Regions from separate parts of the Micromonospora sp. NPDC002389 genome, predicted to be linked through region 1. Evidence: riboswitches for the same ligand, from Rfam matches in the RefSeq annotation. Region 1 holds a riboswitch; each other region holds the start of a gene.
What was found. A riboswitch is a leader RNA that binds a small molecule or an ion and turns the genes downstream of it on or off. The one in region 1 is predicted to bind cyclic di-AMP.
Positions count from the first base shown of each region.

Region 2: linked by a shared signal. The riboswitch ahead of ABT008_RS19775 (NlpC/P60 family protein) and the one ahead of ABT008_RS12835 (coiled-coil domain-containing protein) in region 1 are both predicted to bind cyclic di-AMP.
Region 3: linked by a shared signal. The riboswitch ahead of ABT008_RS10200 (C39 family peptidase) and the one ahead of ABT008_RS12835 (coiled-coil domain-containing protein) in region 1 are both predicted to bind cyclic di-AMP.
Region 4: linked by a shared signal. The riboswitch ahead of ABT008_RS23380 (coiled-coil domain-containing protein) and the one ahead of ABT008_RS12835 (coiled-coil domain-containing protein) in region 1 are both predicted to bind cyclic di-AMP.

Region 1 covers NZ_JBEOWP010000005.1:453,646-460,789, forward strand. Annotated here, with positions in the region: gene ABT008_RS12830 (YibE/F family protein) at 1-970, shown strand, start outside; cyclic di-AMP (ydaO/yuaA leader) riboswitch at 1,137-1,267, shown strand; gene ABT008_RS12835 (coiled-coil domain-containing protein) at 1,272-2,288, shown strand; gene ABT008_RS12840 (carbonic anhydrase) at 2,372-3,070, opposite strand; gene ABT008_RS12845 (helix-turn-helix transcriptional regulator) at 3,268-3,576, shown strand; gene ABT008_RS12850 (hypothetical protein) at 3,672-4,094, shown strand; gene ABT008_RS12855 (hypothetical protein) at 4,309-5,097, shown strand; gene ABT008_RS12860 (AI-2E family transporter) at 5,222-6,400, shown strand; gene ABT008_RS12865 (dienelactone hydrolase family protein) at 6,403-7,083, opposite strand.
Region 2 covers NZ_JBEOWP010000009.1:317,515-324,658, forward strand. Annotated here, with positions in the region: gene ABT008_RS19740 (HAD family hydrolase) at 1-397, opposite strand, end outside; gene ABT008_RS19745 (GntR family transcriptional regulator) at 394-1,260, opposite strand; gene ABT008_RS19750 (hypothetical protein) at 1,488-1,952, shown strand; tRNA gene ABT008_RS19755 (tRNA-Gly) at 1,996-2,069, opposite strand; gene ABT008_RS19760 (zinc metalloprotease) at 2,283-3,284, shown strand; gene ABT008_RS19765 (pyridoxamine 5'-phosphate oxidase family protein) at 3,352-3,885, opposite strand; gene dcd (dCTP deaminase) at 3,965-4,543, shown strand; gene ABT008_RS19775 (NlpC/P60 family protein) at 4,595-5,635, opposite strand; cyclic di-AMP (ydaO/yuaA leader) riboswitch at 5,648-5,784, opposite strand; gene ABT008_RS19780 (C40 family peptidase) at 5,964-6,977, opposite strand.
Region 3 covers NZ_JBEOWP010000004.1:286,204-293,347, reverse strand. Annotated here, with positions in the region: gene ABT008_RS10215 (acyltransferase family protein) at 1-926, shown strand, start outside; gene ABT008_RS10210 (hypothetical protein) at 1,051-1,455, shown strand; gene ABT008_RS10205 (hypothetical protein) at 1,635-2,399, shown strand; cyclic di-AMP (ydaO/yuaA leader) riboswitch at 2,708-2,849, shown strand; gene ABT008_RS10200 (C39 family peptidase) at 3,069-3,932, shown strand; gene ABT008_RS10195 (CDP-glycerol glycerophosphotransferase family protein) at 4,039-5,736, opposite strand; gene ABT008_RS10190 (D-ribitol-5-phosphate cytidylyltransferase) at 5,770-7,144, opposite strand, start outside.
Region 4 covers NZ_JBEOWP010000013.1:99,306-106,449, reverse strand. Annotated here, with positions in the region: gene ABT008_RS23405 (hypothetical protein) at 251-580, shown strand; gene ABT008_RS23400 (carbonic anhydrase) at 906-1,550, opposite strand; gene ABT008_RS23395 (alpha/beta fold hydrolase) at 1,699-2,643, shown strand; gene ABT008_RS23390 (HelD family protein) at 2,815-4,929, shown strand; gene ABT008_RS23385 (P-loop NTPase family protein) at 5,198-5,803, shown strand; cyclic di-AMP (ydaO/yuaA leader) riboswitch at 5,989-6,121, shown strand; gene ABT008_RS23380 (coiled-coil domain-containing protein) at 6,126-7,144, shown strand, end outside.

The DNA.
Region 1 (7,144 bases):
CAACATCGCCGAGCACCAGCGGGGCAAGCCGCTGATCTGGCTCGCGGTGCTGTTCGCCGCCGCCATCGTGGCCTTCGGGCGGCTTCGCGGCCTGGCCGCGCTCGGCGGTCTGGCGGCCAGTTTCGCCATCCTGATCACCTTCGTGCTGCCCGGTATCAGTGCCGGCCAGCCGCCGTTGGTGGTCGCCATCGTCGGCGCGGCACTGATCATGTTCGTGGTGCTGTACCTGACACACGGCATCTCGGCACAGACCTCGGTGGCCGTCCTCGGCACGCTCGGCAGCCTGGTGCTCACCGGCCTGCTCGGGCTAGCCGCCACCCGGGCCACCCACCTGACCGGCTTCGGCAGCGAGGACGCCACCACGCTGTCCATGTTCCGGGGCGACGTCGACCTGCACGGCCTGCTCCTCGCCGGCATCATCATCGGCTCGCTCGGCGTGCTCGACGACGTCACGGTGACCCAGGCCGCCGCCGTGACCGAACTGCGTCACGCCAACCCGAGCTTCACCCGCCGGGAGCTGTACCGCTCGGCGACCCGGGTCGGCCGGGCCCACATCGCCTCGGTGGTGAACACCATCGTGCTGGCGTACGCGGGCGCGTCGCTGCCGCTGCTGCTCCTACTCACCGCCGACACCCGCGCGCTCGGCCAGATCGTGACCAGCGAGTTCCTCACCCAGGAGATCGTCCGCAGCGTGGTGGCCACGCTGGGGCTGGTCGCCGCCGTACCGCTGACGACCGCACTGGCCGCGCTGGTGGTCACCGCCGGACGGCGGGACACGCCGGAGCCCGGCGGGCCCGGCGGGCACGACGACGGGCCGGACGGCGACGGCCCCACTCCCCCGACTCCCCGGCCCGGCACGGACCGGACCGAGGCCCTGCACGCGCTCAGCACCGCGCGTGCGCGTGACACACTCCCCGCCACCGGATCGCGGTGGCCCGACCCGGACAGGAGCACGGACACCACATGGTGACACCCCGCAGCGTGACCGCCCCTGCCGACACGGTTCGTGCCCGTGTCGTTGGTCACTCATCGCGATTACGAAATGACGTATCTAGCCGGGTTCGGGGCGTAGATACCGACATCGACCGTCGGGTAACCTCACTGCCGGTCACCGCCGAAGGCGCGCACCGGCGCCTGCGGTGCCACCGCCCAATCGCCGTGAGGCGAGCCGGGGACCCAGGTAGGTGGGGTGAATCCGCGTCAGCGGTAGGGGCCACTTCCGTTCCGAACCCGTCAGCTAACCCGGTCGGCGGTCGATGGAAGGGAAAGAAGTGACGGCACCCCTACGCCGCTGGATGACACCCGTGGTGGCCGTGTTCGCCGCGTTCGCCGTGTTCGCCGGCCCCCTGCCGGCCATGGCCGCGCCGAACCCACCCGCGCCGGCCGAGCACGACGACGACCCGCCGATGCTCAACGACCTGATCGAGTCGGCGAACCGCGACTTCTCCAAGGCCAAGAACCAACTGGACAAGTCCAAGAAGCGGCAGCTCAAGCTCGATCTCGAACTGCGCCGCGCAGAGGCCGACCTGGAAGCGCTCAGGCCGCAGGTCGCCGAGATCGCGACGCAGTCGTACCGGACCGGCCGAGTGGGCGCGATAGCGATGTTGTTGCAGAGCAACGCGCCGGACTCGTTCATGGACCGGGCCTCCGCCCTCGACGAGTTGAACCTGTTCAACGACAAGAAGCTGGGCGAGGTCAACACCGTCAGGGAGCGCGCCGACCGGGCCAAGCTCGCGTCCGACGCCGAGGTGCGCGAACAGCAGAAGCTGACCAACGACATGGCGCGCAAGAAGACCGAGGCGGAGAAGTCACTCCGCCTGGTCGGTGGCGAGAGCCTGACCGGCGGCCTGGTGGCCGCGACCTCGCCGGTCGCCCGGGTCGCGCCGAACCGCGCGTCCGACGGGAGTTGGAAGCCGGAGTCGTGCAACCAGAACGACCCGACCACGTCGGGCTGCATCACGCCGCGCACGCTGCACATGTACAAAGAGGTCAAGCGCGCCGGCTTCAACCGCTTCGTCGGTTGCTGGCGGCCCGGTGACAAGTTCGAGCACCCCAAGGGCCGGGCGTGTGACTGGTCGTTGCAGAACAGCGGGTTCAGCCCCTGGCACAACAACGACACCCGGATCTACGGCAACAACCTGGCGGCCTTCCTGGTCCGCAACGCCGACCGGCTCGGCATCTACTACGTGATCTGGAACCGGCAGATCTGGTTCCCGACCGAGAACAGGTGGCGGTCCTACAGCGGCCCGTCCAACCACACGGACCACGTGCACGTGTCGCTGTACTGAGCACCGTCCGGGTGACCTGCGAGGGCCGCTCCGCCGTCTGGCGGAGCGGCCCTCGTCGTCCGTGTCGGTGACAATCCGGCGGGTCAGCCCACGGGCGTGACCACACCCGCCATCTCGGCGGGCTCCGCCGCGACGGTCCGCACCTCACCGGCGGCCAGCCGGTACGACATGCCCACCACCGCGCACCCGCCTGCGGCCACCTCGGCGGCCAGCGCCTCGGAGGACTCCAGCATCGCCTCGACGGTCTGCGCGATGTGGATGTCGACGATCGCGTCCAGGTCGTCGACCCCCGCCTGCTCGGCCCGGCGCAGGCTGGGCACCACCGCGTCCACCACGGCACGCAGGTGCCCCGAGGGCGCGGTGCCGGTGGCCGCCGCGGCCCGGGCCGCCTGGACGGCACCGCACGAGTCGTGCCCGAGCACCACCACCAGCGGCGTACGCAGCACGCTCACCGCGTACTCGACGCTGCCCAGCACCTCCGGGCCGATGGTGTGCCCGGCGGTCCGGACCACGAAGAGATCACCCAACCCACGGTCGAAGATGATCTCCGCAGCGAGCCGGGAGTCGGAGCAGCCCACGATCACCGCGAAGGGGTGCTGCTCGGCGGCGACGGCGGCCCGGTGGCTGGCGTTCTGGTTGGGGTGCCGGAGCGTGTCGGTGACGAAGCGGCGGTTGCCGGCGATCAGCTCGGCGAGGGCGCGCTCCCGCGAACCGGGAAGGTCTGCGGTCAGGTACTCGCGTTCGGGACCGGGCTGCGCTCCGATCGTTCCGGGTCGACTCATCCGGCGTCACCTCGCCTCTCGGTGGAATGCCTGGTCATCCCGGCCGGCGCTGGCCACGGGCTGCCACCAACCGTCACACGCAGCGCAAGGCACGTCAAGCTATGCGTGATCTGCATTTCATGTATTCCAGAACGCTTGCCAATCGAGACGAGGGGGAGCGAGCGCAGCCCCGGAGCACGACAGGGGCAGGCCATACGATGGCGGGCATGGCGACCTCAGACGAGCGAGAAAGTACCCGCAACTGGACTTTCCTGACAAACCACGCACACGTGCTGCTCGCCATCGCCCGCAACCCCACCGCCCGGCTGCGCGACGTCGCCAGCGAGGTGGGGGTCACCGAACGCGCCGCCCAGGCCATCGTCGCCGACCTGGAGGCGGGCGGCTATCTGCACCGCACCCGAGTGGGGCGCCGCAACGAGTACACCCTCAACCCGGCCGGCCGGTTCCGCCACCCGGCCGAGGCCGACCGCCAGGTCGGCGACCTGCTCGCCCTGTTCACCGACTAGCCGCCACCGTCCACAGTCGACTACGTGGCGTGGTTCACCGACCGGATCCCACTCGCGCCCATGCGTTCTCGGCACGGGGACGATAGGTTGAACACGTGTCGTCCGTCGCGCTCGCCCGTCCCTTGTGGCCGACGACGCTGCGCACGCTGCGGGAGCTGACCCGACTGGCGCTGGCCGCCCTCGTGCTGGCCGTCGGTCTCGGCACGGCCGCCGCCAACCTGCCACTGCGCCAGGCGGGCGACCAGCCGATCCACGCTGTCGCCGATCATCGCGCCTGGTCCGTCACCGCCGACCTGCCGACCTGGCCGGGCACCGTCGCACCGGTCGCCGAGCAGGTGCGGGCCTCCGGCACGCTGGCGACATCACCGACGCAGCCCACGGTCCCGACCCCGCCGCCGGCTCGCCCCGAGCCCGCCGCCGAGTCCGGCGCGACCGCCACCACGGTCCACCAGCTCGCCGCGCCGCGCCCCACCGTCGGCAACGGTGAGCCGACCCGTCGCGGTCCACCGGCCGCCTGACCGACGGCCCGCCTCAGGACGCCCCACCGGCCCACGCGACCGTCCGCCGCCCCGGCCCGACCCCGGACACGGCCACCGACCGTCGCCGAGCGCCCCGGAGCACACCGCCGTCGCGGACCCGCCCGGCCCGGCCCGGCGTCCTGTCGCCGACCTCGGCGACCACAGACCTTCCCCGAAGTCGACGACCCTCATCCGACCGCGCGAGGTGTTGATGATGCGAACCGCTCTCTCCTACGTCCTGCCCGACGTCCCCCTGGCCGCCGTGATCTGGCTGAGCCTGCTCGGCGTGGTGATCCTCGCCATCGCCGCCCTGCTGCTGCGCCCCCGACACCTCCTCCGGTTCGACGCGGGCGCCCGGATCCGCGAGGCGGCACTGCCGAGCCGCACCGAGCACACCGAGGAACAGCGGGACCAGGACCGCTGGGCGGAGGAGGTGGCCGTGGCCGCCGACCGGGCCGACGCCACGGCCCGGCGACGTCGCGAGGAGTGGCTCACCGCGCAGGACGAGGCCGAGCGGGCGTGGCAGGCGTACGAGACGGCGGAGGCGAACGTCCGCCGGCTGTCCGCAGCCACCGGGATGCCGCTGCCGCAGACTTCGCGCACCCCCGCCGAGTACGCCGACCGGGAGCGGTGGCTGCACCGGGCGGCCATGGAGGCGTACTGGCGGCGGGAGCTGTCGGTGGAACAGCTCAGCGATGTCTTCGCCCACCGGGGTTGGGACCCGCGACTGCACCCGGTCGAGCAGGAGCTGGCGCTGCGCCGGGCGGTACGCGACAACCTCTTCACGCGCCAGCAGGCGGCCCACGCGCAGGAGCAGGAGCGCTGGCGGGCCGCCGAGCTGGCCACCGCAGCGGCACGCAGCCTGCGCGACGAAGCGCTCTCGGCACTGCTGCCGCAGGTCGAGGAGCGCGAGTCGGTGCTGCCGTTGACCGCGTTGGGTGGCGTCGAGCAGACCCGCGAGATGCCCACCGTGGTCGGCGGGCGGGCGGCGCCCGCGTACTGACCGGTTCTGCCGCGACAGGCAGATAGCGCGAACCTCCTCCGGCGCGTCGGGCGGGAACCTAGCGTGGGACCGGTGTCGGACGGACACCGGCCGGGTACGACCTCGCCGGGAAGAGGAGGCCGACGTGGTCGCACGGGGTGACGGGCGCAGGGCCGGGGAGTCGACACTGCGGGGCGCCGGGCCGAGACAGACCTGGGCGGCCCTGCCCTGGCTGGTGCGTACGGCGGTGGTCTGGAGCGCCTGCCTGGTGGTGATCGCCGCCGGGCTCTATCTCTTGGCCCGGATCACGATGCTGGTCACCCCGCTGGCCATCGCGTTGGCCGCCACCTTCTTCCTGGCCGCGCTGCTCGATCCGGTTCAGCTCGCGCTGCGCCGGCTGCGACTGCCCGCCGCACTGGCCGCCCTGCTCACCGTCCTGCTCCTGCTCGGCGTCCTGTCCGGCGTGGGTGTGCTGGTCTGGAACATGACCGCGGGCCAGTTCAGCGAGCTGGGCGACGAGCTGCGGGAGGGCCTGGAACGCAGCCGCGACTTCGTCACCTCCACGCTGCCGGTCACCAACGAGCAGCTCGACGGCCTCGTCGAGCAGCTCCGCCAGGCGTTCAGCGAGCAGGAGGTCGACCCGGTCGCCAGCGCGCAGACGGTGGCCGAGGTGTTCGGCTCCATCCTGCTCGCCCTGGTGCTGCTCTTCTTCCTGCTCAAGGACGGCCGGTCGATGTGGCACTGGACGTTGCGTCGGGCGGGCGGGCCCAACCGGGAGATCGCCGCCGAGGCGGGTCGGGTCGGCTGGCGCACGCTCGGCTCGTACAGTCGGGGCACCATGCTGATCGCGGCGATCGACGCCATCGGCATCGGTCTGGCGCTGGTGCTGCTCGGTGTGCCGTTGGCCTTCCCGCTGGCATTGATCACGTTCTTCGGCGGCTTCGTCCCGATCATCGGCGCCACCGTGGCCGGGGCGGTCGCGGTGCTGGTGGCGCTGGCCGCCAACGGACCCACCACCGCCCTGCTCACCCTGGCCGCGGTGATCGCCGTCCAGCAGATCGAGGGCAACCTGCTCGAACCGCTGATCATGAAGCGGCAGGTCCGGCTGCACCCGGTGGTGATCCTGCTCGCGGTCACCGCCGGCACGCTCATCGCCGGCATCCCGGGTGCCTTCGTCGCGGTCCCGATCGCCGCCGTCGTCTGGCGGGTCATCGACAGCGTGCAGCAGCAGCGCACAAGCGCCGCAGCGAAGCGACGGTGGACGAGGATCATCCGGGGGCGTACGGCTCAGGCACGCGCCCGCAGGACGGTCCGCAAGGTCTGACCTCAGTTCGGCGCGGATACCGGGGTCGGCCGGGGATGCAGGTGGTCGCAGAACCAGCCGGCCGCCGCGTCGGCCACCTGTTCCAGCGTCCCGGGTTCGGCGAAGAGGTGCGTGGCACCGGGGACCACCCGCAGCTCGCTCGGCGCGGTCATCCGGTCCCGGGCCTGCTCGTTGAGCGTGATGACCTGCTCGTCGAGGCCACCGACGAGCAGCAGGGTGGCGGCGCGCACCTCGCCCAGGGCGGCTCCGGCCAGGTCGGGCCGCCCGCCCCGGGACACCACAGCGCGCACCACGTCAGGCCGCCGCGCCGCCGCGATCAGGGCGGCGGCGGCACCCGTACTGGCACCGAAGAGGCCGATCGGCACCGCACCGAAGGGCCGCTCGACGGCCAGCCAGTCCAGGGTCGCGACCAGCCGGTCGGCCAGCAGCCCGATGTCGAAACGAAGCTCGGCGGTGACCGCGTCCACCTCGTCCTCGGCCCGGGTGAGCAGGTCGACCAGCACGGTGCCGAGCCCGTCGGAGGTGAGCCGGTGGGCCACCGAGACGTTGCGGGGGCTGTGCCGGGAACTGCCGCTGCCGTGCGCGAACAACACCGCACCGGTCATTCCGTCCGGTGCCAGCAGGTCGGCCGACAGCTCCACCTCACCCGCCGGGATCGTCACCTCACCACCGCGTACGTCCATCTCGCCTCCCGGTCTCACGCATACCCCGCCCGGTGCACCGCACGCGCGTTTGTCGCCGGGG
Region 2 (7,144 bases), on a different contig from region 1:
GGTGCGCCGCCAGGTAGGCGCTCACCGCGCTGGCCGAGTTGTTGCTGACCACCGCCACCGGCATCCCGGCCTGACGCGCCCCAACGATGACTTCCCGGCCGTACGGCGTGGGTTCGGCAGTGTCGACGGCGCGGCGTTCGGCTGCACAGAGTGCGTCTTCTATCGCTCGCATTACGCCCTGGTCGCCGGTAGCGGCGGTGCGGCGTAGCACTTCAAGCGGGTCTGGTTCGCTGACAAGGTCCGGTGGTACGTCGACCCCGAGCCGCCGCAGTACGTCAACCAGCTCGGCGGCAACCTTCGGTGCCGGGTATCCGGCGAAGATGCTACATAACGGGCCGTCGAAGTCGAGTAGCAGTGCGTCAACGTCGCCGAGCAGTCGGCCGAGGTCGGCGTTCATGCGTCGTACCGGTCAGCGATGGTCGACCACACCGAGTCGAACCACTGGCGAGACGCCTCCACGAACTGTGTGCCGTGTGAGGTGTCGTCGTCAGTGACGGCGTAGTGGAACAGGGGCACGTCCTTGCCCATCAGGTCGTAGATGGCCATCGACTCGCCCTTGATCGACACGGTGCGTTCGGTGACGGGATAGAAGCCGTAGAAGACTTCTTCGTTGTTGAGGATGTAGACCTTGAACTGCGGGGATGCCCGTTGTAGCCGCACCTCGACGGTGGCCGACCGGATCAGGCCGAGGTCGCCCAGCTCGGTCACCTGATCGATGATCGCGTCTACTGCTCGGCGGGTGATTCGCTCAGCGCGTTCGCGTACCGCTGGGTCGTCGGTCTGTGCATCGGCCCGCGTGGGCAGTGCCATCGGTGTGGTCATGTCGGAGATCAGGATGCGCACGGCGATTGTCTCGGGCGCGAGTCGACCGACGCGCATCCTGTCGAGGGTCTCGGCGAGCGCGTCGCGCAGTGTCTCGCCGGAGAATCCTGCGAAGTCGATGGTGACGTGGGGCCGCTCGAGCGCGGCTTCGACGTGCGGGCGTAGTTCGACGGCCCGCTGCGTCTGCGCTCGGACGAACACACCGCTGCCCTGACGGGACACGATCAGCCGCTCGGCCCGGAGGAGGTCCAAGGCTCGCTTGACCGTCTCCCGGGCCACGCCGTAGCGGGCGGCCAGTTCGGGTTGCGACGGCAGCCTGTCGCCCGGCGCAAGTCGACGCGTGAGGATGGCAGCCCGCAGCTTGTTGGCGATCTGCTGGGACGCCTGTTTCGGGTCGTCGGGATCAAGCTGACCGAGGAAGTCAGGGCTCTCGCTCACCACAACACCCTAACGCTGGCTAGCCAGGCCAGGAAAGTTTACCGCAGGGCCTTGACTTGGCTAGTCAAGCAAATCTACGGTCGATTCAGGTCCTCAATGCTTGCCCAGCTTCACCTATGGATCGACGCGCGACCGCCCTTACGAGGACTGCGGACGCGCAAAGCAAAGGCCCCGACGGGATTGCGGCCCGCCGAGGCCAGACGCATCGCCCTCGTGAAAGGAACACGATGCTTCTTCAGCCTATCGACGAAGCCGCCACCAGACGCACCCCGGCGCAGGTCACCCTCGCTCCCGGCCACATCGCGGCACCGGTCATCCCTTTATCGCTGACAGCAGCACGCCTGAGCCGCCTGTCGAACGGTCAACTCGCTGTCGCCATCCACGTCGCCGGCATCCCGACGGACGTGACCACCATGTCGATCGGCGAGATCCGGGCACTCGCGATGACCGGCATCCGTCGCCTCGGCCGGACGGAGGTCCGCCGCATTAACGACGAGACACGAGCAGCGAACACCTCCTATTGCGCGAAGATCCGCCGCGACGCCTCGGCCGACGTCCGCGCCGAACTGGCCACCATCAACCGGATCTGGGGCTCACGCAGACGGGAGCAACGCGCCGTCGACCTCGCCTATCGACTGCTCTGCGCCCTGACACGCAACGGGCACAGCAAGCCCGAAAAGCGGTCGGCATGAATGAAGCCCAGGTCGGGAGCGCATCCTGACCTGGGCTTCACGCTGGAGCGGGTGACGGGAATCGAACCCGCACTGTCAGCTTGGGAAGCTGATGTTCTGCCATTGAACTACACCCGCAAGCGGCACCACTGTACCTGAGCCACCGCCCCGGTGCACCCAGCCACCCCCGCCGACCACCCCGCCCGGCCCGCCTCCGCACGCTCCGCAAGAAGTTGCATGCCGGCAACACATAGCCATTCTCAAATCTGTCTATGCGTTGTAACGTCTGGCCCACGTTTCCCGCACGGCGCGACACAACCCCCGGTCGCGTCGCCAGAAAGAGGTGGGCTTATGGGACTCCGTCCCGTCCTGCTGAACCGGCGGATCGCCGGCATCGCATCGACGTCGCTGGCGGTGGCGCTCGGTGTGGCCACGGTCGGTCTGCTGCCGGCGGCCACCACGGCCGCCACTCCGACGGCTGCCGCCGTCTCCGCCGACGAGGTGTGTGAGGACCCGACGGGCACCGCGGCCCGGGTCCGGGGCGACGCGGTCGTCAAGCACGACCCGAACGAGTTGACCATGGCGCAACTGCACCAGCGGGAGTCGGAGTTCGCCGACCTGTTGCAGGAGCGGGCCAAGCGGGTCGGTCAGCGTACGCTCAGCGCCCAGGCCGCCGCGGCCTCGGTCACCATCCCGGTGGTGGTGCACGTGATCCGCAAGGACACCACCCGGGCCGGCGGGAACATCCCCGACTCGATGATCCAGTCGCAGATCAGCGTGCTGAACCAGTCGTTCGCCGGTGCGACGGGCGGTGCCGCCACCGCCTTCGCGTTCCAGTTGCAGAGCATCAACCGGGTCACCAACACGTCGTGGTACCCGATCCGGCAGGGTTCCACGGCCGAGCGGCAGATGAAGACCCAACTCCGCCAGGGCACCAAGGGCACGCTCAACATCTATCTCGGTGAGCTGAGCGGGGGTCTGCTCGGCTGGGCGACCTTCCCGCAGACCACGCTGAGCGTGATGGACGGCGTGGTCGTGCTCAGCGAGTCGTTGCCGGGTGGCACCGCCACCAACTACAACCAGGGTGACACCGGCACCCACGAGGTCGGCCACTGGCTGAACCTGTACCACACGTTCCAGGGCGGCTGCTCGGGCAGCGGCGACCAGGTCTCGGACACTCCGGCGGAGGCGTCGGCGGCCTACCAGTGCCCGACCGGTCGGGACACCTGCTCCAGCACGGGCCTGGACCCGATCACCAACTTCATGGACTACACGTACGACACCTGCATGTACCAGTTCACCCCTGGCCAGGCGACCCGGATGATCAACGCCTGGAACACCTACCGCGCGTAGCGCGGGAGTCGTCGGCGCGTACCTCCGGTGCCGGTCCCGTCGTCAGGCGGGGCCGGCACCGGCGTGCTCAGGCGGCACGGACATGTCGGGCCGCGCGGGTCCGGTGGGGCGTCGGCCGGGCAGCCTGCGGGGTGGCGCCGGCCGGGTCGAGCCAGACCTGCACGGCCGGCTGACCGACCAGCCCGGCGGTGGCCGCGCGCTCGTGCCGGGTGAGCATCGCCACGTCGACGGTGAACTCGAACAGGCGCCAGTCGGCGTGCGGGGCGGCGCGGGCCGCGAGCGCCAACCGGGCCACGGTGGCGTCGTCGGTGACGGGTCGGGCGCGACCGGCGACGTACGCCTCGTCGTCGCTCTCCTCCGCCGGGAACGAGTGCAGCGCGTAGCGCCCGTCGCGTTCCAGGTCGCGCCGCTTCGGCGAGTCGATCACGAAGCAGAACAGACCGTCGTCGGTGATCACCGGGGAGACCGGGTGCACCCGGGGCCCGCCGTCGGCGCGGACCGTGGCCAGGTAGCCGAAGCCCGGGCCGTACTGCTGCATGAGAAGGCGGATCCCGTCGGCGAGTCGAGGCTCGTCAGCGGTGAATTCGGACCAGGATGCCATGCCGACATCCTATCGAACATACGTTCTAAGCAGGTAGTCCGACACGCAGGTCACGCATACCGACAGCTAAGGTGTGGCGATGCTGCTCTCCGACCGTGACCTGGTCTCCGAGATCAAGGCCGGCACCCTGGCGCTGGAGCCCTTCGAGCCCACCCTGGTGCAGCCGTCCAGCATCGACGTCCGCCTGGACAAGCTGTTCCGGGTGTTCAACAACCACCTCTACACACACATCGACCCGGCCACCCAGCAGGACGATCTGACCTCGCCGGTGGAGGTGCCCGACGGCGAGCCGTTCGTGCTGCACCCGGGCGAGTTCGTGCTCGCCTCCACGCTTGAGGTGATCTCGCTCGGCGACCAGCTCGCCGGCCGGCTCGAAGGCAAGTCCAGCCTCGGTCGCCTCGGCCTGCTGACGCACTCCACCGCCGGTTTCATCGACCCCGGCTTCTCCGGTCACGTGACGCTTGAGCTGTCCAACGTGGCCAACCTGCCGATCATGCTCTGGCCCGGCATGAAGATCGGCCAGCTCTGCATCTTCCGGCTCTCCTCGCCCGCCGAGCACCCGTACGGCTCGCTCGTCTACGGCTCGCGCTACCAGGGGCAGCGCGGCCCGACGCCGAGCCGCGCCTGGCAGAACTGGCGTACCTGGCCGACCCGCTGACGACCGGCGGGCCCGCGCCGCCGTGGAGCGGGCCCGCGATCACCCGGCGACTCAGCCGGGCCGACCGAAACTGTGGATCGGACTGGTGTCCATCCGCTTCATCGCGATCGGCTTGCCGGCACGGGAGGCGTGCACCACCCAGCCGCCACCGACGTACATCCCGACGTGGTGCAGGTCGCGGTAGTAGAAGACCAGATCACCCGGGCGCAGGTCGCCGCGACCGACCGAGGCCGTGACCTGCCGCTGCCGCGCCGCGTTGTGCGGCAGCGCCACTCCGGCCCGCGCCCACGCGGCCAGCATCAACCCCGAGCAGTCGTACGCGTGCGGCCCCTCGGCGCCCCACGAGTACGGCTTACCGATCTGGGCGCACGCGAAGGTGACCGCCTCACCGGCCGGGCCACCCGGGTAGGTGGCCGGACAGGGCGCCGGCCGCAACGGACCACCACCCCCGTCGTCGTACGCGCGCAGCCGCAACCGTTGCAGCCGCTCGATCTCGGTGTCGATCTGCCGCCGCTTCGCGGCCAGGTCGGCCTCGGTGCGGGTCAGCTCGGCGGTGGTGCGGTCCAGTCCGGCTCGGGCGGCGGCGAGTTCGTCACGCAGTTCGCGCGCCTGGCGTACGTCCTCCTGCTGGAAGCGGGCGTACCGGTCGAGCAGGCCGAGCTGGGCGACGACCTCGCTCGGCGACCGGCTGCCCAGCAGCGTGTTCACGGCGCGGACCGGCTCGCCCCGGTACGCCCGCGCGGCCAGCGCGCCGACCCGCTTCATCGCCTCGTCCACCTGCTGTTGCAGTGGGGCGATGCGGGCGGTCAGGGCGTCCGCCTCCCGGCGGGTGCCGGCCAGGTCCTGTCGGGTCGCGTTGTGTCGTTCGATGACGGCTTCGAGCCGGTTCCAGTCCTCGTCGATCTGGCGCTCGATGTCGTCGACCGTGGGGTCGGCGTGGGCCGCCGTCGCGCCGCCGGTCAGCAGAACGGCGGTCGCGGCGAGTGCGGCGAGTGCGGTGGTGCAGCGGTACCAGCGGGATCGCGGCGCATCCGTCGTCGGGCCGGGCTTCGCCGACCGGTACGACGGAGGCCGCGGGGCATGGTGTGCCACCGGGCTGCGTACTCCTTCTTCCCAGACCGCCTACCGGGTTAGCTGACGGGTTCGGGCGGGAAGGGGGCGCCCTACCGCGACCATCGCGGACTCACCCCGGGAACCTGGGTCCCCGGCTCGCTCGGACAGCGACTCGGCGGTGTCGGACCGTCACCGCCCCGGGTGGGCGGTCCTGCCAGCGGCCCGACGATTGACCAGCGTAGGGACGACCAGCGTCGATACGCAACACACCCACACCGTCACTCTCGGTGCATTAATCCGACAACGAAGAAGGCCCCCGGTCGCTTGACCGAGGGCCTTTCGTCGTTCCTGCGTACGCGCTCAGGCGTCAGCCGGGTCGGCGGAAGCCGGCGACCGGCATCGTCGTGATCGGCGAGACGTTGACCGGCTTACCGGCCCGTGGTGAGTGGACCATCGTGTTGTTGCCCAGATAGAGCCCGACGTGACTCACGTCGCTGCGGAAGAACACCAGGTCACCAGGGCGGGCCTCGGCCCGGGAGATGACCTTGCCCTCGCGCCACTGGGCGCCGGTGAAGTGGGTGAGGTGGATACCCGCCGCCTTGTACGCGTACTGGGTGAGACCGGAGCAGTCGAACGAGTTCGGCCCGGTGGCACCCCAGACGTACGGCTTGCCGACCTGCGCGCAGGCGGTCCGGATGGCCGTCCGGGCCGCGTCGCTGACCACACCGTTGATGGTCGGGCAGTTGGTGGTCTTGACCGTGGTCACCGGAAGGGACCGCTCCAGCCGCTTGATCTCGGCGTCGATCTGCTTCTTCTTCGCCGCGAGCTGCTTCTGCTTGGCCTCCTGGTCGACGATCAGCGCGTCGAGCGTGGCCTTCTGGTCGTCGTACTTCTTGCGGATCTTCATGACGCCCTCGAGCTGACGGCGCTCCTCCCAGGCCAGCCGGTCGAGGAGGGCCATCTGCTCACCGAGCTGGTCCGGCTTCGCGTTCAGCAGCACCGCGCCGAGTTCCTGCGACGGGCCGGTGATGTAGTACCGGGAGGCGAGGCCGGCGACCCGGTTCATCGCCAGCTCCGTCTCCAGCGCCAGCGGCTGGATCTTCTTCTCCAGCTTGTCGGCCTTCTCGCGGTTGACCCGCAGCTCCGAGCGCACCTTGTTGAACTGCTCGATGGTGGGTTCGAGCTGCTGCCACTGCTTGTCGATCTGGCGCTCGATCTCGTCCACCGACGGCTCGGCGTAGGCGGGCGCGGCGACCATACCGGCACCGACCGCAGCGGCGGCGACCAGGACGACCAAACGGCGAGCGACCTTGCGCAGCCCGCGCGCGGGGGTGGGGCGTCCCGGCGCATGACGATGGAGGGGCATGGTTGCCACCGGCACCGACTCCTTTGCGACCGACCACCGGGCGTCCCGCTAGCGGTAAGGGGCGAGACAGACGACCCACGGCGGTCGGTGCCCCACATTAGGGGAACGCGCGCGGCGGAATCAAGGCGACCAACGGCTCATTCACCTTTGCGCGACCGATCGCACACAAAGGGTGTCGTCCA
Region 3 (7,144 bases), on a different contig from region 1:
GCTGGTCGCTCTCCTGCGAGCTGTTCTTCTATCTCTGCCTGCCGCTGGCGTTGCCGCTGGTCCGCCGGGCCCGGCCGTGGATGCTGTGGGCCGTGGTGATCGCCATGCCGCTGCTGATCCTGGCGCTCTGGCCCGGTCAGTTGCTGGTGCCGGAGCAGAGCCGTTGGTGGTTCGCCCAGATCTTCCCGCTGGTGCGGTCGCTGGAGTTCTGGATGGGCGTGGCCGCCGCCGAGCTGATGCTGCGCGGGCGCTGGCGCGGGCCCCGGCTGCCGCTGGCCACCGTGATCTTCGTCGCGACCTGGGTGGCGGCCTCGCAGTGGATCCGGGCCGAGCTCTGGGCGGCCCTGCTGTCGGTGGCGTACGTCCTGGTGATCGCGGCGGCGGCGGACGCCGACGTGCACGGCCGCCGGTCGCCGCTGCGCTCCCGGCTGATGGTCTGGCTGGGCGAGGTCTCGTTCGCCTTCTACCTGGTGCACGTCTTCGCGATCATGACGATCCTGCGGCTCACCGGCGACTGGGGCACCGGCCTGCCCGGCTGGTGGGGAGTGCCGGCGGTGATCGGGTTCCTGCTGCTCACCCTGGCGCTGGCCGCGTTGCTGCACCGCTACGTGGAGCAACCGATGATGCGGCGACTCGCTCCGAGCCGCGCCGCCTCCGTCCCGCCATCCGCCGCCGCTTCCGCCCCGCCACCCGCCGCCAGGTCCGACGGCCCGTCCGCCGCCGGGTCCGCCGGTCCACCGGCGTCCGCCGCGCCGCGCACCGCCGCGTCCGCGAGGCCGCCCACTCAGCCGCCCGCAGAAGCGTGCGCGGAGCCGCCTGCGGGGTCGCCCGTGGAGCCGCGTGCGGAGCCGCCCGCCGGGCTGCCGAGGCAGCGGGTGGCGGGTGACGAGCCGAGCACCGCCGGTCGGCGCGACCCGCACCACTGAGTCCATGGTGGATGATCCTCGCCGGCCGTCCGACCTGCTGTTTCGTGCGTCATCGGCGGCGCGTCGCCGACGCGACACGCCCGTCGCCGATGCGATTCGACGGTGGTGGCGGTAGCGTGACGATGTGCTTCCCGTCGCGTCCACCCGTCCCCTGTGGTGGCTGGCGCGCTGGGCGACGCGGCTGCTGACCGGGTTCGCGGTCGCCGCCGCGTTCACCCTCGGCGCCTGGGCGATGCCCGCACAGGGCGCCCCGGCCGGGCACCCCGCCGTCGACCGGGTCGCGTCGTCCGCCCTGCTCGCGCAGTCGCCCCACGCAGGCTGGCAGCCCGCGTCGGCCGGCACGCTGGTCGCGGTGGCCGCCACCGGGGTCGTCGACCGTGTCGACCCGGTCGGCGTACCCGGACTGCTGCCGGAGGCGCGCCCGGAGGCGCAGCGGACCGCCGCGACGGCGGTCGCAGGTCCGGCGACATCCGTCCCGACGACGGTCGCACCGGCCGCCCACGGTGCCCGCGCCCCACCCGGCGCCTGACCTCGCGCCCCGCTGCGGCCCGCCGACCGGACTCCGCCGCAGCCCGTCCCGCAACGCCCGGGACCTCTGCCCGCGACGCATCCCGTCACCGCCCCGCCCGGTCCCGTGGCACCGCCACCGGACGACCGGATACCCGGCGCGGTCCGCTGTCAGCGCACCACTGCCCACGAGGTACCGCCATGGAGAAGACCGTCCTCTACCAGTTCCTGATCGAGGTGCCCCGAGCCGCCGCCATCTGGTCGGTGCTGCTCGTGCTCGCGCTGGGCGTGCTCACCGCCCTGGTCGCCCGGCCCGAACCGGCGTCGTCCGGCGCCGACGAGACCACCGGCCCGGCCGCCGACCCCGCCGAGGCCGAGGCGGCCGACCTGCGCCGCTACGCCGGTGAGGTGGCCGTGGCCGCCGCCGGGGCCGCGCAGAACGCCGCCCGGCGGCAGGAGGCGTGGCGTACCGCTCAGACCGCTCTCGACCGGGCCTGGGCCGGATTCGACGAGGCGGAGAGCCGTGCCCGGCGGCTCGTCGGGGCCACCGCGCTGCCGGCCCCCCGCACCCCGCGCACCGCCAGCGAGTACGCCGCCCGGGAGCGCTGGCTGCACCACGCGGCGATGCAGGCGCACTGGCGCGGTGACCTGTCGGCGCGGCAGCTCACCGACGTGCTGGCGCGTCGGGCCGGCTGGGATCCCCGACTGCACCCGGCCGAACAGGAGGTCGTCCTGGCCCGGGTCGTCCGCGACAACCACCGGGCCGCGTACCGGGTTGCCGCCGAGCGGGAACGGGCCGCCTGGCGGGAGGCCGAGCTGGCCACCGAAGCGGCACGGGTGCTCTCCGCCGAGGCGTACGCCGCCGCGCAGCGCCTGCGGCCGAACCTGCTCCCGGCGCCCGCCGTCACCGCCGTCGCACGTCCGGCCGCAGCGGTCCTTCGGTGGCGCCCGGCGCGCGTGGGGTGACCCGGCTCGGCGACCGGATAGTCCGGCCGGATTGGGTGAGCCCGGTCACATCCCTCGGCCAAGCGGACGCCGAGGCGCGAACCGCCCGAGACGTGATGCGATGCCCGGAGACATTGTCTGCGGGTGGTCCCCCTGTCACCGCCTGTTGCGTCGATCGCCGTCGGTCCCGTTGCGCGACGTCGCTGACCGAACGCCCGAAAATCATCGACCTGGATCATGTTTACGCAGGTCAGAGCGGGTTGGCAGGGCAATGACCGGCCAGTAGTGTCGGCCCGTCCGATGCGGTACCCGATCGCAGGAGGCGACGCCGCATCGACCCGCCTAATCGTGGTCTCACGAACCGGGGACCCACCGCACCACTGGGGTGAATCCGCGAGCCTCGGCTCGCGGTAGGGCCATCTTCCCGCCCGAACCCGTCAGCTAACCCGGTCGGCGGTGTCGGAAGGAGCTTTCCTCTCGTGCATCCCCTCGTGGTACCCCTCTTGTTCCTCCACGGCACTGCGGTGCCCGCGCTCACCGGGCCGTCAGCCGCGAGCTGACTGCGGCCACCGCCACCGCCCGGTCGACCGGGCGCAGCCCCTCGCACGGCCCGTCCGCCCACTCGGGCGGTCCTCGGCATGTCCTGTCGAGCTGACCGCCGGAGCGGTTCGCCGTGCCTCCCTGAGCCCCGTGGAGGACTCCGTGAAGCAGACCGTCACGCGCCAGCTACGCCGGCTGGCCACCGAACGCCCCTACCAGGTCGTCGCCGCCTCGGCCGCCGCGCTGGCGCTGGCCACCGGTGCCGGTGCCGTACTCGTCGGCACCGAGGACACCCCGGCCACCGCGCACACCACGACCGCCGTCGCCGAGTTGCGCGGCGACACCGCGGTCTCCCGCGCCGAGGCCCGGGTGGAGCCGACCCCGTCGACCCCGCCCAGCAGCGCGGCCCCGAGCAGCGCCGCGCCGTCGCCGTCGCCCTCGCCGAAGATCACCTCGGCGGCTCCCTCGCCGGTGGCGACCAGTGCGAAGGCCGCACCGAAGGCACCGGCGCGGAAGGTCCTGGACTACGACTTCCAGGCGCAGACCACCGGCTACTACTGCGGCCCGGCCGCGGTACGCAACGCGCTCAGCGCCGCCGGTGTCGACCGTGACCAGGACACGCTGGCCGCCCAGCTCGGCACCACGTACGCCGGCACCAACTCGGCCCAGGACACCACCCGGGTGCTCAACGCCACGGTCAAGGGCGAGCCGTACTCGACCACGATGTTGCCGGGCGGCTCGGCCAGCCCGGCGCAGATGGACCAGCTCCAGGCCGACGTGGTGGAGGCGATCACCGACGGGCGCGGTGTCGTGGTGAACGTGGCCGGCAGCGCCACCGACACCGACGGCGGCTGGCACTCCTTCCCCGGCGGCCACTACGTCGCCGTGGTGGGCTACGAGGACGACGGTCGACTGGTCAAGATCGCCGACTCGGCCGACGCCTCGTACTACTCGTACTGGATGACCACCATCGATCTCGCCCACTGGGCTGCCACCCGCGGCTACTCCTCCTGAGATGTAAGGAAGGGTCCCCTGCTAACGCCTCGTGCATAGCAGGGGACCCTTCCTAACATCCAGGGCGGCGGTGCTGGCCCTGCTCGACCCCTGGCGCTGAGACCGCTCAGGTGGCGCTGGGCAGCGCGGCGTCGGTCGTGGTCCGTGGTGCCGGGGCGGTCCAGGTCGGGTCCAGCTCCCGCCGGGCGGCGGCGAGGAACGCCTCGGCGTACGACTCGGCCGGGAAGTCGCCCAGGTAGCGCCGACGGGTCGCCCAGCGCGCCTCGGCGAGCGGATCGGTGTCGAGCAGCCGGGTCAGCACGTCGTCCAGGTCGGACATGTCCCGGCGCAGCACGTAGCCGGTGGCGGCGAGGGGGAACCGCTCGACGAACCGGTCACCGTCGACACCGGTGTCGGTGACCACGTAGGGCTTGCCCGAGTACAGCCAGTCGGAGACCACCCCGGAGACGTCGGAGACCAGGGCGTCGGCCCGGTTCACCGACTCGGCCAGGGTGAGCCGGCCGGCGGCGGCGCCGAACACGTGCTGACGGCCGGTGCGGGAGCGGTCGGCGGCGAGCAGTTCGTGCAGCCGGGCCAGGCGTCGGGCCGAGGCCGGATGCTGGTTGGTGTACGGGTGGGCGCGCAGGATCACCGTGGCGCCCCGGTCGAGCAGCCGCCGCAGCAGCGTCTCGGCCATCGGCAGCGAGCAGTAGTCGGCGTCGGCGTGGTGGCCGGTCCAGGTGGGGGTGTAGAGGACGGTGGGGTTGGCCAGTCCGCGCGTCGGCTGGTGGCGTACCTCGATCGCCTCGACCTGCGGACGGCCCACCACCACGAACTTCTCGGCCGGGATCTCCACCCCGGCTCGGGCGTACCGGTCGATGGCCGCCTCGCCGGCCACGAAGATCCGGTCGAAGATCGCCGACACCGGGTTGGCGCTGGGCGCCTTGTCGCTGTCGCCGTGGTGCAGTTGCACGTGGGTGAGCTGGGTGAACCGGATGCAGTGGCTGTTCTTCGCGCCGTGGTTGACATAGAACGCCACCCGCAGGCTCGGCACCAGCACCTCGTCCATGGTGCGCAGGGTGGGGCAGTAGACCACCGGGGCGGTGGTGGCCGCCGCGACGGCGGGCAGGAACTCCGGCTCCCGCAGCATCACCACGAACGGCCGACCGATCCGTTCCAGGTACGGCAGCCACATGGTGACCTGGTACTCCGAACCGGGCGGGGCGGAGAAGTGGAGCACGAACTCCGGCTGGTGCCGGCGCAGTGCCCGGGTGACCGGCGAGCCGCCGGACGCCGGCCGGAACCGGCGGCGGGCCAGGTCGAGGGCGACCGCACCGGCGGCGGCGCCGACCGGCAGGCAGACCAGCAGGGCGACCATGGCGGGCAGGCCGGCCAGGGCGGCCACGGCCAGCGCGGCGAGCAGCCCCGCGACGGCGTCGTCGAGGCGGGCGGCGACCTGCGGCACCCAGGTGCGTACCGGCAGGTTGGCGGCGCGGATCTCCAGGTTGCCGGCGGCCCGCAGCGGCCCGGTGACCAGCACCAGCCCGAGCAGCACCAGGGCGGTGACCACCAGGATCGGGTCGAAGCCGCCGTCGAGCTGCCGGGCGTAGCCGACCAGGATCCCGGCGGCGAGCAGGGCGGTCTCCGCGACGCTGTCGGCGCCGGGTCGCACCCGGCGCTCCCAGACCGTGGCGGCGAGCGCGGCCACCGCCAGCCCGAGTCCCCAGGTGGTCGCGCCGGTGAGCGCGAGCACCAGGAACGCCAGGACCGCCCCGCCGGTGGCCAGGCCCCGGGCGGCCAACTTCGTGACCAGGTCACCACGCATCTCGGCGCTGCCTTCGTGCTCGTCGTCGGCGGGTCAGCCGACGCGGGTGCCGCTGCTGGAGGCGTCGGCCTGGGTGGGTACCGGGGCGGGGGACGGCGTCTCGCCGGGCGGCCGGCGTACGTCGATCACCTGGCCGGTGAGCTCCGAGATCAGCACGTCCAGCGAGGCCTGGGCGACGGTCTCGGCGGCGAGCAGGGTGTGCTCGGGCTCCGCGCCGAACGCCTTGGTCCGCATCGGGGTGGCCGTCCGCTCCGGGTTGATGATGTTGACCCGTACGCCGAACTCGGCCCACTCGTCGGAGAGCGCCTGGGTCAGGTTGACCAGCGCCGCCTTGGTGGCCGAGTAGAGCGCGTAGTCGGCCCGTCCCCGGGTGTAGGAGCTGGAGGTGTAGAGCAGGAGTTGGCCCTTGGTCTGCTGGAGGTAGGGCAGGGACTGCCGGGCGACGGTCACCGGGCCGACGAAGTTGACCTGGAGCACCCGGTCGATGGTCTCCTGGTCCATCTCGGCCAGCGCGCCCTTCTCCAGGATCCCGGCGGTGACCACGACGTGGTCGATCCGTCCGGTGGCCTCGAAGGCGGTCCGCAGCGCTGCTTCGACGTCCTCCGGCCGCTCCACGTGCGTGCCGGTGCTGGACCGGCTGAACGGGAAGACCTGGGCGCCGTGGCGGCGGGCCAGCTCGGTCAGGTCGTGGCCGATGCCGTAGCTGCCACCGAAGATGACGATCGTGCGGCCGGTGACCTCTTCGCTGTACGCCCGGTGGTCGGTCAGGCGGGGCACCTTGGCGGCGGCGAGCTGGAACAGCTTGTCGGCCAGGTGTACGTCGACCGGGTGGGTGACCTTGATGTTCTCGTCCGAGCCGTCGATCACCTTGATCGGCACCTGGGGCAGGTACCGCAGGACCACGCCGCAGTCGTCGGTGGCGGCGAAGTTCGGGTCACCCTCGGCCTGCCGGTACGCCTCCCGGATGGTGCTCGACCGGAACGCCTGCGGCGTCTGGCCCCGGCGCAGCGTGGCGCGGACCGGGATGTCGGTGATGCACTCGTCCTCGTCGACCTGGATGATCGTGTCGGCCGACGGGATGGCCACGTCGACCGCCGCGTACGTCCAGAGGGCGTTCACGCACTCCCGGACGATCCGGCCGCTGAGCAGGGGCCGGACCGCGTCGTGGAAGAGGATGTTGCAGTCCGCCTCACCCACGGCGTCCAGCGCGATCCGGGTGGTGGCGTTGCGGGTGTCGCCGCCCTCGATCACCTTGGTGACCTTGCGGAAGCCGGCCTTGTCGACGATCCGCTGCGCCTCGTCGACGTGTCCGGTGGCCATCAGCACGATGATCTCGTCGATCTCCGGCGCGGCCTCGAAGACGGCCAGGGTGTGCTCGATGATCGGCTTACCGGCGATCTTGAGAAGC
Region 4 (7,144 bases), on a different contig from region 1:
CTGGAACACATGATGACTCCTGTGACGGATGGTGCGCCAGCGAATCGGGAAATCCGCCGGTCGGAATACCCGGACAGGTGACTGCGGTTCCACCTCGTGACGCCGCGGTGACCAGCCGGGATCGTGGCTCGTGTACAGTTCCATCGGCGGCCTGTGCCGCGTACAGCCTCTGCGGGTCACCCGTTCGGTACCGCCCGCATCAGCCCCCGGACGTTCCCCGTCCTCCGTACGTCTTGCAAGGAGTACCTCCGTGGCGAGCAACACCTCTAAGACCGCGCGCGCATCAGTCCGGGCCGGCCAGGCTGGCCAGGGTGGCGCACTCAGCGTGCTGGGCGAGTTCAAGTACCTGATTCCGCTCAACGGCGGCAAGCACGCCTACGTGCGGAACCTGACCAACGGCAAGACCGCGCACCTGCGTACCGACTCCGAGGCCTTCATCGAGGAGATCCGGGTGCTGGCCGCCGCCGGTCACGCCACCAAGATCCGGGCGGAGATCAACGGCCTCAACGCCGCCCACCCGGGCGACGGCTGGGACGCCACCGAGAAGCGCCTGGTCGAGGCCGGCGTCTTCGAGGGCTGAGCACCGCCCCACCCGCACCACCACGAACGCCCGCCGGGCTCACCCGGCGGGCGTTCGCGCGTCCCCACCCCGACCCCGACCCGCCCGCGCCGCACCCGCCGACGCAGCACCCCGCCTCGCAGCACCCCGCCTCGCAGCACCCCACCTCGCCTCGCGCACCTTGCCTTGCCTCGCCGCACCCCTCGCTCCACTGCGTCGATCATGGAGCCGTGGCAGCGACAAAAGGTCGGATAACGGCCCAAAACCTCTGCCACAAGTCCATGATCGCGCGAGACAGGGCGGGCAGCGGCCAGCGGGACGGGTGGGGACGGGTGGGGTGGGGTGGTCAGGGGGTGGGGGCGACCAGGGAGACCTCGCCGGTGGTGAGGGTGTAGAGGGCGCCGGTCACGGCGACCCGGCCGGAGGCGACGGCGGGGGCCAGGAGCGGGTCGGCGCGCAGGGTGGTGACGGTGCGCCGGACGTGGCGGCGTACGGCCAGGGGCTGGACCTGCGGGTCGTCCAGCCCCACCTCGGTCACAGCGGGCGCGATCCGGTCGATCAGGTGGGCCAAGGCCCCGGCCGGGCGTCGACCGGTACGCAGCGTGTCGACCGTCGCGGCCACCGCGCCGCAGCGTTCGTGCCCGAGCACCATCACCAGTGGTACGCCCAGCACGTCGACGACGTACTCGATCGAGCCGAGGACCGCGCGGTCCAGCACGTGGCCGCCGGTGCGGATGACGCAGATCGAGCCGAAGGTCTGGTCGAAGATCGCTTCGAGCGGTACCCGCGAGTCGATGCAGCCGAGCAGGACGGCGTACGGCTGCTGGTCTCCGGAGGCGCTCGCGGCGGCGGCGGTGACGTCGTGTCCGTGCACCGGCTGGCCGCTGACGAAGCGCCTGTTGCCGGCGAGCAGTGCGGCCAGTGCGGCGCGTGGGGTCCCGCCGGCCGCCCGGTCGTCCGGTCGTGGATCGGCCGTCCGTGGCATCGCCATGGTCACAGCTTGACCGGATCCTCCCGTCGACGTACCCGGTTCCGGGATCTTCTCAGCACCCCGATCCGCGTGGTCTCATGACGGGTAGCCGGTGTTACCACCGGGTATCCCCGGTGTTACGCATCCGCCTGTGCCTGGGGAGGTGGCGATGCCAGATCCGGTCGAGGTGCGACTGGGCGACGACATACGCCTGCACGTGGACGTCGACGGCCCGGCTGACGCCGAGGTCACGGCGGTGCTGCTGCACGGCTGGACGCTCGACGCGCGGAGCTGGCACCGGCAGGTGACGGCGCTGCGCACGGCGTACCGGTCGGTGCGGGTGGTCAGTTACGACGCACGTGGCCACGGTCGGTCGAGCTGCATGACGCTGCCCACGGCGACGCTGGCCCAGCTCGGCGACGACCTGGCCGCAGTGCTGGACGCGGTGGTGCCGAACGGGCGGGTGGTGCTGGTCGGTCACTCCATGGGCGGCATGACGATCATGGAGTACGCGCACCGGCACCCCGGGCACTTCGCCCGCCGGGTGGCCGGGCTGGTCTTCGTCTCGACCACCGCCGAGGGCCACACGCACACGGTCTACGGGTTGTCGCCCCGGATCGCCCGGATCATCCGGCTGGCCGAGACCACCGGAGCCGGGGTGCTCGCCCGCTGCGGGGCCTGGCGTCCGCCCCGGGCCCTGTTGCGTGCGCTCCGCCCCAGCATCCGCTGGATGCTCTTCGGCGACCGCTGCGACCCGACCGACATCCGCCTGGTCACCTCGGCGGTGGCGCGCGCCTCGCTGCGCTCGATCGGCGGGTTCCGGGCCTCCTTCGGCGCCCAGCACCGGCTGGAGACGTTGGCCGCGCTGGCGGATCTGCCGGCGGCGGCGTTGGTCGGCGACCGGGACCGGCTCACCCCGCCGCCGTGCGCGGAGTCGATCGCCGCCGCGCTGCCCGCCACCGAGCTGACCGTCTGCCCCGGCGCCGGGCACATGTTGATGATGGAGCGCCCCGAGGAGGTCACCGCGGCCCTCTCCGGCGTGCTGCGTCAGGTGCTCGCCGACGCCCGACGCGCCGGTGGTCGCGCCGCCGCCGGCCGCACCCGCCGCCGCTAGTGCGGTGTCCAGGAACGTTGGCGGTGTCGCGGCGAGGTCCAGGCGCGGCCCGGTGAACGTTCTGGACACCGCGCTAGAGATCGCACCCGGGCCCGGTGCCTCCGCACGCCCGCGAGGTGGGGCGTAATCTCGTGCGGTTGGCCGGGCCGGCGTGACGAGGAGAACGAAGCGGTGGACCAGAGCACCCTGGACCAGGAGATCGCCGTCGAGCAGCGGCATCTCGACCGGGTGTACGCACGACTGGCCGAGCTGCGCCGCGCGGCGGTCCGTGCCGAGCGGGACGGCTACCGGCTGGCCCGGGTCGGCAACTTCGGCGCGCTGGTGGAGCGGGACGCGATGGTGTTCCACGCCGCGCAGCGCCGTCACGTGCTCGACGCCGAGTACGAGGGGCTGGTCTTCGGCCGTCTGGACCTGCGCGACGGGCAGGTGTTCCACGTCGGACGGCTGGGCATCCGCGACGAGGACGCCGCCACGCTGGTGGTCGACTGGCGCGCCCCGGCCGCCGCCCCGTTCTATCAGGCCACCCCGGCCGAGCCGCTCGGCGTGGTACGCCGCCGGACGATCCAGTCCAGCCGGGAGCGGGTCACCCGGATCGAGGACGACCTGCTCGACCCGGACGCCGCACCGGCGGAGATGGCGGTGGTCGGCGACGGCGCGCTGCTGGCCAACCTGTCCCGGACCACCGGTCGGGGCATGCGCGACATCGTGGCGACCATCCAGCGCGAGCAGGACGAGGCGATCCGCTCCCCCGGTTCCGGGGTGACGCTGGTCTCGGGTGGGCCGGGCACCGGCAAGACGGCGGTGGCGCTGCACCGTGCCGCGTACCTGCTCTACTCCGACCGCAGCCGGTACGCCGGGGGCGGCATCCTGGTGGTCGGCCCCTCCTCGGTCTTCGTCGAGTACATCGCCTCGGTGCTGCCGTCCCTGGGCGAGGAGACCGCCACCCTGCACTCGCTGGGCACCCTCTTCCCCGGGCTGGTCGCCACCCGCACCGACCCGGTCGAGGTGGCCGCGGTCAAGGGGTCGCTGCGGATGCGCCGGTTGCTGGAGCGGGCGGCCCGGGACGGCGTACCCGACTCCCCGGCCGAGCTGCGGCTGCTCTACCGGGGGCAGTTGCTGCGGCTGGAGCGGGCCGAGTTGGACGCCATCCGGGACCGGGCGTTGGCCCGGGGCGCGCGACGCAACGAGGTACGCCGGGCCGGCTTCGACGGTGTCCTGGCGGCGCTCTGGGCGCAGGCCCGCCGGTTGGGCATCGCCCGGCTGCCCGAGCAGCGGGCCTTCGAGGACGAGCTGATCGACCGGACGGACTTCCGGGACTTCCTCAAGGCGTGGTGGCCCCGGCTGCATCCCCGGCACGTGCTCGGCTGGCTGGCCGATCCGCAGCGGCTGCGCCGGTACGCCGCCGGGCTGCTGTCCCGGGCCGAGATCCGGCTGCTGGAGCAGGCGTACCGGGGGCTGGCCGCCGAGGGGCCGACCGTCGCCGACGTGGCGCTGCTCGACGAGCTGGACGCGCTGCTCGGCAAGCCGGTGCGTCCGGCCCGCGCGAAGCGCGACCCGTTCCAGCTCGCCGGTGGGGTACGCGAGCTGAGCACGTACGCCGACCGGCAGCGGGCCGCCCGCCAGGCGGCCCGGGAGCGGCCCGAGGACTACCGCGACTACGCGCACGTGGTGGTGGACGAGTCGCAGGACGTGTCACCGATGCAGTGGCGGATGATCGGCCGGCGCGGTCGGTTGGCCTCGTGGACGGTGGTGGGTGACCCGGCGCAGACCGCGTGGACGGGGGATCCGCAGGAGCTGTCCCGGGCCCGGGACCAGGCGTTGGGTCGCCGTCGGCGGCACCGCTTCACGCTCACCACCAACTACCGCAACTCGGCGGAGATCTTCGCGGTGGCGGCGGCCGAGATCCGGCGGGCGTACCCGGACCTGGCCCTGCCCACCGCGGTGCGGACCACCGGGGTCGACCCGGTGGAGCTGGTGGTGCCGGCGGCGGAGCTGGAGACCAGCGTGCTGACCGCCGCGAGCGCGCTGCTCGGCGAGGTCGAGGGCACCGTCGGGGTGATCACGCCGGTGCCGCGCCGGGACGAGGTCGCGGCCTGGCTGGGCGGGCTCGGCGGCGAGCGCCTCCAGGTGGTGACCAGCCTGGAGGCCAAGGGCATGGAGTACGACGGCGTGGTGCTGGTCGCCCCCGGTGAGATCCGTGCCGATCCGGGCTCCGGCGTGCGTACGCTCTACGTCGCCCTGTCCCGGGCCACCCAGCGGCTGACCACGATCGACCCGACCGGCTGAGCCGGAGGCACCGACCGGAGATGTGGACGCGGTATTCGTTGCCTTGCGCCACTCTGCGGTGAACCTGCGGCGCCACCGGTAGCCGTAGCGGCCGGTGTAGAGGGTCAGCAGTCCGGACCATCGCCCGGTCTCCATGTGGTGTAGAACGTCGTCCTCGGTGTGGGCGGGGCTGAGGGGCCTCGCTCCCCTGGGCCGGGAGACGGCTGACGGGGCGGTCGTCCAGGGTTGTGTAGCAGCTGTGATCAGCGCGCCGGATAGGGTGCCCGTCATGCCAGCACACGAACTTCGGGCGCGTCCTGTGAAGGCGAAGCGCGTGCTCATCCTCGGCGGTCCTGGCAGTGGAAAGACGACGCTTGCACGCACGTTGGCAACGCTGCTGTCCGCGCCGTGTCGCGAGTTGGACAGGCTGGCGTATGACTCTCCGGACGGTCGTAACGAGGCTCCGTTCTGGCAGTGGACACGGACCTCTGATGGTGTCCGTCGGGAACGCGCGGCCGAACTCGCCACCACTGAAACCTGGGTGGCGGAGGGTTTGTATGCCGGCTGGACCTCAGCGTTGCGCGACGCTGCCGACGTCGTCGTCTGGCTCGACTTGCCGACGCGGATGACGACCTGGCGGGTAGTGCGGCGCGCGATTGAGCACCGACTACGCGGTGGCAGTGACTGGGATGTCCGGTCAGCCGTCCGCGTAGCGCGTGGATCGCGCAGCTACCGTTCCCGACCCCTCGCGACAGCCGAGCAACTGCATGAACGGGACGGGGCCAACGGAACCCGCACGCTTGAGCAGTTCGTCAGTCTGGTCGCGGACAAGACCATCCGTTGCCGCACTGCCGCCGACGTCCGTCGCACCACCGACTGGCTGAGCAGTGCATAGCTGAAAAGCCACTCGCCGGATCGTCGCCTGGACCGTTTGGGCACTGGACAAAAAGCAACCAAAATCCGTTATGTCTGGTTTACTGGTGATCAGGGGAACACCAGGAGTCACACCGGCTGCACCAGCCCCACCAGCACCGGTAGGCTCGGACCCGGTCTCCGCCAGGCGGCACTCGACGGTGCCGGCGGTGACCGCCGCCTAATCGCCTGCCAGGGCGAACCGGGGAACCATGTTCCAGGGGTGCATCCGCGTCCAGCGGTAGGGATCTTCCGTCCCGAACCCGTCAGCTAACCCGGTCGGCGGCTGACGGAAGGACATGTGCATGCCAGCAGTGGCAACCGTGAGACCGGCCGCCCGTACGGCGGCCCTGATCGCTGCGGGGCTCGCCCTCGCCCTGGGCGCCGCGCTCGCTCCCTTCAGCGCCGCCTCCGCAGCCCCCGGTGACGTCGGCGACGAGGGCGGCACACCGGCGCTGCGCGCCCAGTTGGAGGCGGCCAGCAAGGGCTACCTCGACGCCAAGACCGCCCTGGACCGCTCGGTCGACCGGCAGAAGAAGCTGGCCGAGCAGCTCACCACGACCGAGGGTCAGCTCACCGAACGCAGCGACAAGGTAGCCGAGATCGCCGCGCAGGCGTATCGCGGCGGCCGACTCGGTGCCGCGTCGGCGCTGCTCAACAGCGGTTCCCCGGCCGGTTTCATGGACCGCGCGGCGGCGCTGGACGCGGTGGCGGCCAATGAGGAACGCGCGCTGCGGGACCTGCGGACCACCCGGGACGAGGTCAGCAAGACCAAGCAGGCCCTCGATGTCGAGGTGCAGGAGCAGCGCAAGCAGGTGGCCGTGATGGCCAAGCGCAAGGAGCAGGCCGAGCGCTCGCTGACCGTGGCCGAGGAGCGCGCCGAGCGCGCCGAGCGGGCTGCGGCACAGGAGCGGGCCAGCCGGACCCCGGCACGCGGCGGCGGTTCCAGCAGCCCCACGGCCAAGCCGGCACCGCGCAACGCCAACGGCTCCTGGCCGGCCGAGTCGTGCAGCGTCAACGACCCCACCCCGGCCAACGGCTGCATCACGCCCCGCACCCTGCACGCGCTCAACCAGGCCAAGGCGGCCGGCTTCACCCGGTACGTCTCCTGCTACCGCGCGGGCGGCTCGGGTGAGCACCCGAAGGGTCGGGCCTGCGACTTCGCGGCGCAGAAGAACGGCTTCGGCGGGGTCGCCACCGGCGGCGACCGGACGTACGGCAACAACCTGGCGGCGTTCTACGTCAACAACGCCGACCGTCTCGCCGTGCTCTACGTGATCTGGTACAAGCAGATCTGGCTGCCGAGCAGCGGCTGGCGGACGTA